2 regions of the Delftia sp. ASV31 genome follow, and region 1 is predicted to be linked to the other one. Evidence: riboswitches for the same ligand, from Rfam matches in the RefSeq annotation. Region 1 holds a riboswitch; the other holds the start of a gene.
The links. Region 1 has a riboswitch for glycine ahead of JHD82_RS10570 (D-amino acid dehydrogenase). Riboswitches for the same ligand answer to the same signal wherever they lie in the genome.

Region 1 (4,414 bases):
CGGCGGCAAAGACCACCGCAAAGACAACAGCCAAGGCACCGGCCGCAGGCAAGGCGCCGGCCAAGAGCCGGCCACCGCGCTGAGCGGCACGGCGGCTCCCATGGATGGTCTAGAGCCCTCCGCAAGCCGGGCGCCGGCAGGGCTAGAAAGAAGGTTGGAATGTCGTTGTTTCCTGTAGGCCATGCCAGCCATTCCGACTGGCGCGCCGCGGCCGATGCGGTGCTGCTGCAACTGCGCTCGCAGATGGCCGATCCGGGCCACGCGCAGCGCCCCCGACTGGGCCTGGTGTACCTGTCCCACGCACATGCCGCCCATGCAAGACCGCTGCTGCAGCATCTGGCCAGGGCCTTGCCCCATGTGGCGGACTGGGCTGGCTGCTCGGCCGGTGGCGTGCTGGCCATGTCCCATGAATACCTGTCCGGCTCCGCGCTCGCGGTGATGCTGCTCGATGTGCCGGCCGCGCACTACCGCCTGTATTCGGGCCTGGCGCCCTTGCATGCGCCGGGCGGCGAGGCCGGGTTCACGGCCCATTCGGCCCTGGTCCATGCCGGAGGCGGCCAGCCCGAGCTGGCCGAGTTGCTGTACGAGCTGTCCGAGCGCACCGAGTCCGGCCTGCTGTTCGGCGGCGTGGGCGATGACGGGGACGATGGCGTGGAGGGCGTGCAGATCGCCTGCCGCACCGAGGACCTGCATGCGCAGCATGCAGATGCGCGCGGCATTTTCAGCGGAGGCTTCTCGGGCGTGGCCTTCGGTGCGGGCGTGCCCTGCATCACGGGCATGGCCCAGGGCTGCGTGCCGCTGGGCGAGGGCCTGGAGATCACCGAGGCGCGCGGCGCCCTGGTCACCGGGCTCAATGGCGATCCGGCCTTGCAGCGCCTGCTGCAACTGCTGGGCGTGGAGCTGGAAGGCAGCGACTGGCAGCCCGCGCTGACCACGGTGCGCAGCACGCTGGCGGCCATTGCGCCGCCGGGCCGGGGCATGGCCCACGGCGTGCTCACCGAAGAGGCCCAGGTGCTGACCCTGGTCGGGCTGGACCCGCTGCGCCAGGGCGTGGCCCTGTCATCGGCCGTGGAGGCCGGGCATTCTGTGATCTTCTGCCGCCGCCAGGCCCAGGTCGCGCGCCAGGAACTGCTGCAACTGGGCGCCGCGCTGCGCGATGCGGCGGAGCCCGAGGAGGCGGCGCCCGAAGGCGAGGCACAGCCCCGCATCCGTGGCGCCATCTACATCAGTTGCCGGGGCCGCGGCGGCGGCCTGTTCGGCGGCCCCGATGCCGAACTGCGCACCCTGCGCCACGCACTGGGCGATGTGCCATTGATCGGCTTCGTCGCCGAAGCCGAGATCATGGACGCCCGCCTGCACCGCTTCGCAGGAGTGTTGACGGTGTTCACTGCTTAGGCGCCGTACACGCCGTACACACGGTACACACCGTCTGCACCTCAGACCGCGCGCGGGCGCACCGTGCCTGCGCTGCGATCCGGGTCCATGGCTGCGGCTCCCAGAAAATCGAAATCCACGGCCGGCTGCCTGCCGCTGACCAGGTCGGCCAGCGCCATGCCGGAGCCGCAGGCATGGGTCCAGCCCAGCGTGCCGTGGCCGGTGTTCAGGAACAGGTTGGCGATGGGCGAGCGTCCGATCAGTGGCACATTGCTGGGCGTTGCGGGGCGCAGGCCGCTCCAGAACTGGGCGCGCCCGGTATCGCCGGCGCCAGGGAACAGCTGTTGCACGCGCCGCACGATGGCCTCGCAGCGCACGGGGTCCAGGTTGCGGTCGTAGCCGTTGAACTCGGCCGTGCCGGCAATGCGCAGGCGGTCGCCCTGCGCGCCGGTGTAGCGCGAGAACACCAGCTTGAACTCATCGTCCGTCAGGCTGACCTGGTAGGCCTTGGCGGGGTCCAGCACCGGCAGGGTCACGGAGTAGCCCTTGGCCGGGTAGATGGGCAGGTGCAGCCCCAGCGGCTGGGCCAGCAGCGGGCTGAACGAGCCCATGGCCAGCACATAGGCGTCGCCCTGGATGCGTTCGTAGCGGCCATCGGCATTGGTCACCTCCACATGGTCGATATGGCGGCTGGCGCCTGCGCCCGTGGTGCGCAGCGCCATGACGTGGTGGCCGTGGCGGAACTGCACGCCCGTGGTGGTGGCAATGCGTGCCAGCTCGCGCGTGAAGAGGTTGGCGTCGCCCGATTCATCCTCGGCCGTATAGGTGGCGCCCGCTATCTGCCCGCGCACATGGGCCAGGGCCGGCTCCAGGCGCACGGCCTCGTCGGCGTCGATCAGGCGGCGGTCGCAGCCCAGGGCCTGCATCTGCTCGGTGGGCTTGAGCGCGCCCTCGAACTCGCGGGCGTTCGTGTAGAAGTGCAGGATGCCCTGCATGCGCTGCTCGTACTGGATGCCGGTGTCCGACCGCAGCTGCTGCAGGGCCTCGCGGCTGTAGGTGCCCAGGCGAACGATCTGCCGGATGTTGTGGCGCGTGCGCGCGGGCGTGCAGTTGCGCAGGAAGGACAGGCCCCAGAGCCACTGGCGCATGTCGGCGCGCAGGCGGAACAGCAGGGGGGCGTCCTGCCGGCCCAGCCAGCCCAGCAACTTCAGCGGTGCGCCGGGGTTGGCCCAGGGCTCGGCATGGCTGACCGAGATCTGCCCGCCGTTGGCAAAGCTGGTTTCGGCGCCGGGCGCAGCCTGGCGGTCGATGACCGTGACCTCGTGGCCCAGGGATTGCAGATAGTAGGCCGAGGCGGTGCCGATCAGGCCGGCTCCGAGAACGATGACGCGCATGACAATGCCCTTTCAAAGGCATGTGCCGGTCACGCGGAAGCTGGTAGCTATGGATTCAATAGCAAGCAGCCGGCGTCCGTCGTGACGCAGCTGCCGCTCCCCCTGTCCTTGGTACCTGAGAGATTCACCGCCGTCCATGGGAACGGGGCTTGCTCCTTCGGTGCGCCGCATATTGCGTGCGGCGGCTCTCCAGACGGCATGTTGTGTTTGCAGTACGGAACCTGAGCGTGTATGGGAGTTTGCGCCTTCGGTGAGGCTCGGCACCGTGGTGCCCGCCTGCTCTCCTGCAGGGACGATTCTATGTGGCTTGCGCAGCCAGCTCCAGTCGTATTGGGGATACCACCTGTTACCTGTATGTGGTGTGGCTGATTCAGGGTATTCCCTAGATCGCTCAAGCGCCTCCCTCGTAGCGCTGGCACGATCCTCCGGGTTCATGTAAAAAAACTATTGAAATAGAAAAAAACATGATTTAGCCTATCGATATGTGCAGTGGTTTGTCAGTGCATGTTCTGGTCGATTGGACCTGCTGGGTTAACCATGGGTTGTGTATATGTCTGATAGGCGACTTAACCTTGCACAGGTGCAGGTCCATGGAAACTGGTCCGGCACTGAAAAAAATACAAGCACGGTGAATATGGTTTGTCGAGGGAGGAATGATTTGCGTCGCAAACCCGACTGAAGGCGTGTCCCGCTCAATAGGCAGCGGAGCAGCGAGCAAACGTTGATGGAAATCCGCCTTTTCTGATTGACGCGCAGGATCTGCGCGAAACATTCTGCTTCCAACCTCGCCGGCTGCAAGGTGAGTTGTGAGCTCGTGATTCAAATAGAACTATTCGAGGTACGGCGATGCAAATGCGCTGGGTACAACTGATGGCCATTGCCATTGGGAAAATCATTTTCCTGTCATATCTCCTTGAGAAAACGGGGAATATCATGCATGCTCTCAATCGCCTGCCCGGTTTGGCATTTTTTCGCAAATGGCGTGCAGCGAAGTGCCTTTTATCTTTGCTGCTGCTTTCATGCGCGGGTATCTCATCCACGGCACTGGCGGCGACCATCGTTTTCACGGTCACCGACAACAGCGACGCTCCCAATGCCAATGCAACGACACCAACCACCTGTGTCAGCACGCTGGGGGGCACCTTTGCTGGCGCATGTACGCTGCGAGCGGCCATTCAGGCAGCCAACTACACGCTGCAAACGCTGGATCCGAGTGCCGATGTTTCCATCGTCTTTGCGCCGACACTGTCTACGTCGGTACGAACCATACAGAGTGGGACATCCAAGGATGCGGCCGGAAACCTCTTTCCGTATGTCGACAATCAGACGGTTTACGTGCGCTGTGCCAATACGTTCGTCAGCGGAGCCCAGTCCGGCGCCGTGACGGGAGCCACCAATGCCTGTGGTCAAACCCAGATGATCAGCGGCGGCGATACGGGCACCACCACCGGTGCCGGTGGCGCTTGGTACTGGATCAAAGGCACCGTGCCAGCCGGCACGGGTTCATTGACCATCGATTTCGGGGGAGTCATACAAGTCCAGAACTGGGCGGACTCCGCCTGGGAAACCTTTTATCTTGGTGGGAAGAATATCACTCTCACCAATTCGCCCAACATGACCTGTGGCGAAGCGCTATTCGTCGTTGG
Region 2 (4,414 bases), on a different contig from region 1:
GGAGCGCTTGAACTCGTCGCGGCAGGCCATGAAGGCGGCGTGCGGGCCGCCTGCGCCCATGGGCATTCCAAAGCGCTGGGTGGTGCCCACCACGATGTCGGCACCCCATTCGCCGGGCGGCGTGATCAGGGTCAGCGCCAGCAGGTCGGTGGCCACGATGAAGGCGGCCTGCTTGCCATGGGCCTTGTCCACGTCGGCGCGCAGATCGTCGATGCGGCCGCTGGTGGCGGGGTACTGGGCCAGCACGGCGAAGTAGTCGCCGTCCATCAGCTGGTTCCATTCGTCCAGCGAGTTGGCCAGCAGCACCTCGATGCCCAGCGGCGCGGCGCGCGTCTGGATGACCTCGATGGTCTGGGGGTGGGCATCGCCGGCCACCACGAAGCGGTTGCTCTTGCTTTTGACGGAGCGCTTGGCCAGCGTCATGGCCTCGGCGGCCGCCGTGGCCTCGTCCAGCATGGAGGCGTTGGCAATCGGCATGGCCGTCAGGTCGCAGACCATGGTCTGGAAGTTGACCAGGGCCTCCATGCGGCCTTGCGAGATCTCGGCCTGGTAGGGCGTGTAGGCCGTGTACCAGGCGGGGTTCTCCAGAATGTTGCGCAGGATAACGCCGGGCGTGTGCGTGCCGTAGTAGCCCTGGCCGATGAAGCTTTTGAGCAGCTGGTTGCGGCCTGCCAGCGCCTTGAGCTCGGCCAGCGCCTGGGCCTCGGTGGCCGCTGGCGGCAGCGCCATGGGCTGGTGGCGCCGGATGGCGGGCGGGACGATGGCGTCGATCAGCGCATCGCGCGATGCCGCGCCAATGGCGCTGAGCATGTGGGCCTCGTCTTCGGGCGCGATGCCGATATGGCGGGCCACGAATTCGGTGGCGTTCTCGAGGGCGGCAAGGGGCTGGGTGGAGGACATCAGCATGGAGGGACCTGTCTCAAAAGCTGAAAAGCGCCAGGGCGGGCCCTGGCGCCCGTCCTGGCCGGAAAGTGGCGTCAGTTGCTCTGTGCGAAGGCCGTGTAGGCGGCTTCGTCGAGCAGCGCGGCCAGCTGGCCTGCGTCGCTGAGCTTGACCTTGAAGAACCAGCCTTCGCCCAGCGGGTCGCTGTTGGCCAGGGAGGGGTCGTCGCGCAGGGCTTCGTTGACTTCGACGATCTCGCCGCTGACGGGCATGTAGACATCGGCGGCGGCCTTGACGGACTCGACCACGCCGGCCACATCGCCCTGGTTGAAGCTGGTGCCCACGGCGGGCAGGTCGACGAACACCACGTCGCCCAGCGCATCCTGCGCGTGGAGGGTGATGCCGACGATGGCCGCGTCAGGGTTGGCGGCGTTGATCCATTCGTGGTCCTTGGAATACTGGATGCTCATGGCTTGCTCCGATAGAAACTGAAAAAGAAACCTGTGAAAGGCGGTTTGAGAAAGGTCAGTGCGCACTGTAGCGGCATGCGATGGCAGGAAAAACGAATCCGCCGAACTCGATCCACGCCAAGCGCGCAGGCTGTCCTCAACCGCGGTGATAGCGGGGCGCCACGAAGGGCGTGGCCTGCACCTGCATGGGCACGGCCTTGCCGCGCACCATGGCCTGCAGCGTGGTGCCGATGGCGGCGCTGCCCGGCTCCACATAGGCCAGTGCCACGGGCTGGTTCAGCGTGGGCGACAGCAGGCCGCTGGTGACCTGGCCGACCTTGCGGCCGCTGGCATCCAGCAGTTCCGTGCCTTCGCGCACGGGTACGCGCTCCAGGGCCACCAGGCCCACGCGCTTGCGCGTGAGCAGCTCGGGCGACTGCAGCTGGGCCAGCACGGTGGCCGCGCCGGGAAAGCCGCCTTCGCGTTCGCCACCAATGCGGCGGACCTTCTGCACGGCCCAGTTCAGGGCGGCCTCGGCCGGGGTGGTGGTCGTGTCCAGATCGTTGCCGTACAGGCACAGGCCGCCTTCCAGGCGCAGCGAATTGCGCGCGCCCAGGCCCACGGGCCTGACTTCGGGCTGGGCCAGCAGGGCACGGGCAAAGGCCTCGGCGTGGCTGGCGGGCAGGGAGATCTCGAAGCCGTCCTCGCCGGTATAGCCGCTGCGCGTGATGTACAGCTCGGCGCCTTCCCAGTCGAAGTAGCCGCCCGTCATGAACACCAGCCCGGCCGTGTCGGGCAGCAGGCGCTCCATGGCGGCTGCTGCCTGCGGGCCCTGCAGTGCCAGCAGGCCCCGGTCGAACTGGGGCTCGATTTCACAGCGCTGACCGATGCGGGCCTGGATGTGCGCCAGGTCTTCGTGCTTGCAGGCGCCGTTGACGATCAGGAACAGGTCGTCCTCGCGGCGCACGAACATCAGGTCGTCCAGAATGCCGCCCGCGTCGTTGAGCAGCAGGCCGTAGCGCTGGCGGTGTTCGCCCAGGCCCAGCACGTCCATGGGCAGCAGCGATTCCAGCGCCGCGCCGGCATCCGGGCCGCGCAGGCTGATCTGGCCCATGTGCGAGACATCGAACAGGCCTGCCGCCTCGCGCGTGTGCAGATGCTCGGCCATCAGCCCCTGCGGGTATTGCACGGGCATGGAGTAGCCGGCAAACGGCACCATGCGCGCGCCCAGTTCCTGGTGCAGGTCGAACAGCGGGGTCTTGAGCAGATCGGTGGTGGAGGCGGCGGTCAAGGAGGGACTCTCTTTTCGGCAAGGGGCAAGGCACAACGCCATCCCGGAATCCCGGGATGTCCTGCCCTGCTGTCCGCTTTACCTGAGAGATTCACCCGCACCTTCCATGCGTGGGGCTTGCTCCTTCGGTGGATGGGGCACACCGCCGTGCCCTGCATCTCTCTCCAGCTAGGAACGCCTGCGGCCGTGGCGGCAGGCGGTGCCAGTCCTTTTGCCTGAGCGTTCGGGGCGAACCCTGCGCCTTCGGCGGTGCCGCTGCCTGTGACCATTGCGGCCGGGCGGGCACTCTCTCCTGACCGGCGCATTCTAGCTGCGGCCAGCGTCCGCGCGGCTTCGGGATTTCCGCGGGCCGGCCGCAGCTCCATGCGCTTGCCTGCATGGATGCATTTGCAAATTGCATAACTGTCTAAAAAATCTCCTACATTGAGATGCATCGATATATGAAATCTCGTGAGCGAGAAGGAAGAAGCGCACATGCAGCAGACGCTGGGAGACACATTGGCTTGGCCGGCACGTTACCTGCCGAACAAGGAAGCCCTGGTCGCGTGGGAGGGCGGCGAGCGCCGCGCCTGGACCTACGCCCAGCTCGATGCCGAAGTCAACCGCCACGCCCACGGCCTGGCCGAGCTGGGCATAGGCCATGGCGACGTGGTCGCGGCCTTTCTCTACAACACGCCGGCCTTTGTCTTCACCATGCTGGCGGCCGCGCGCCTGGGCGCCATCTTCAACCCCATCAACTACCGGCTGGCGGCGCAGGAGCTGGCCTTCATCCTCAAGGACGGCGCAGCGCGCGCCCTGGTGTTCGAGCACGAGGGCGGCGAGGTGGCCGCACGCGCCCAGGCCCTGCTCAAGGCCGAAGGCGGCGGCACTGGCGCAGGCATCGAGCACTGGATCTTTGCCGACGATGCCCCGGCCGACCCGCTGCCGGTCTGGGCCACGCAGCGCCTGTCCGCCCTGGCCAGGGGCCGCAGCAGCGCGCCGCCCCAGGCCCATGTGCGCGAGAGCGATCCCTGCATCCTCATGTACACCAGCGGCACCACGGGCCGGCCCAAGGGCGTGCTGCATACGCACCGCAGCAAGCTGGCGCACAACGCCCTCATGCACCAGACCATGCAGTTCACGCGCGACGACGTGGGCCTGGCCATGGCGCCGCTCAACCACACGGCCGAGCTGCACACCAGCTTTTTGCCGCGCCTGCAGGCCGGTGCCACCCAGGTGCTGCTGCGCCGCTTCGACGTGACCGAGGCCTGGCGCCTGATCCGCGAAGAGCGCGTGAGCTTCTTCTTCGCGGCGCCCACCATGGTCACCATGCTGCTGGCCGACCCCATTGCCTCGCCTGAGCAGGCGCCCGCGCTGCGGCTGGTGGAGTACGGCGGCGCCTCCATGGCGCCGCACCTGATCCGCGAATGGACACGCAAGGTCGGCAGCGACCTGGTCCAGGTCTACGGCACCACCGAGATGGGGCCCTGCATGTCCATCCTCCTGCCGCGCGAGCAACTCTCGCACGCGGGCTCGGCGGGGCTGCCCTCCATGGGCCATGACCTCATCGTGGCGCGCCTGCGCGAAGACAACGCCCCCACCGATCCGGCCGAGGCCTGCCTGCCCGGCGAGGTGGGCGAGATCCTGGTGCGCGGCCCCTGCATGATGGCCGGCTACCTCAACCGCCCCGACGCCAACACCCGCGCGCTGGCGCACGGCTGGTACCACACGGGCGACCTGGGCCACATCGACGACGACGGCTACCTCTGGATCCGTGACCGCATCGACTACATGATTAATTCGGGTGCCGAGA

Region 2: another riboswitch for glycine. It lies ahead of gcvT (glycine cleavage system aminomethyltransferase GcvT); the one in region 1 lies ahead of JHD82_RS10570 (D-amino acid dehydrogenase).

The regions. Positions count from the first base shown of each region.
Region 1 covers NZ_JAELTK010000022.1:67,835-72,248, forward strand. Annotated here, with positions in the region: gene JHD82_RS10560 (PhaM family polyhydroxyalkanoate granule multifunctional regulatory protein) at 1-83, shown strand, start outside; gene JHD82_RS10565 (FIST N-terminal domain-containing protein) at 160-1,395, shown strand; gene JHD82_RS10570 (D-amino acid dehydrogenase) at 1,437-2,768, opposite strand; glycine riboswitch at 2,861-2,971, opposite strand; gene JHD82_RS10575 (hypothetical protein) at 3,615-4,414, shown strand, end outside.
Region 2 covers NZ_JAELTK010000038.1:40,222-44,635, forward strand. Annotated here, with positions in the region: gene gcvP (aminomethyl-transferring glycine dehydrogenase) at 1-906, opposite strand, end outside; gene gcvH (glycine cleavage system protein GcvH) at 978-1,352, opposite strand; gene gcvT (glycine cleavage system aminomethyltransferase GcvT) at 1,489-2,664, opposite strand; glycine riboswitch at 2,682-2,800, opposite strand; glycine riboswitch at 2,816-2,927, opposite strand; gene JHD82_RS15285 (fatty acid--CoA ligase) at 3,097-4,414, shown strand, end outside.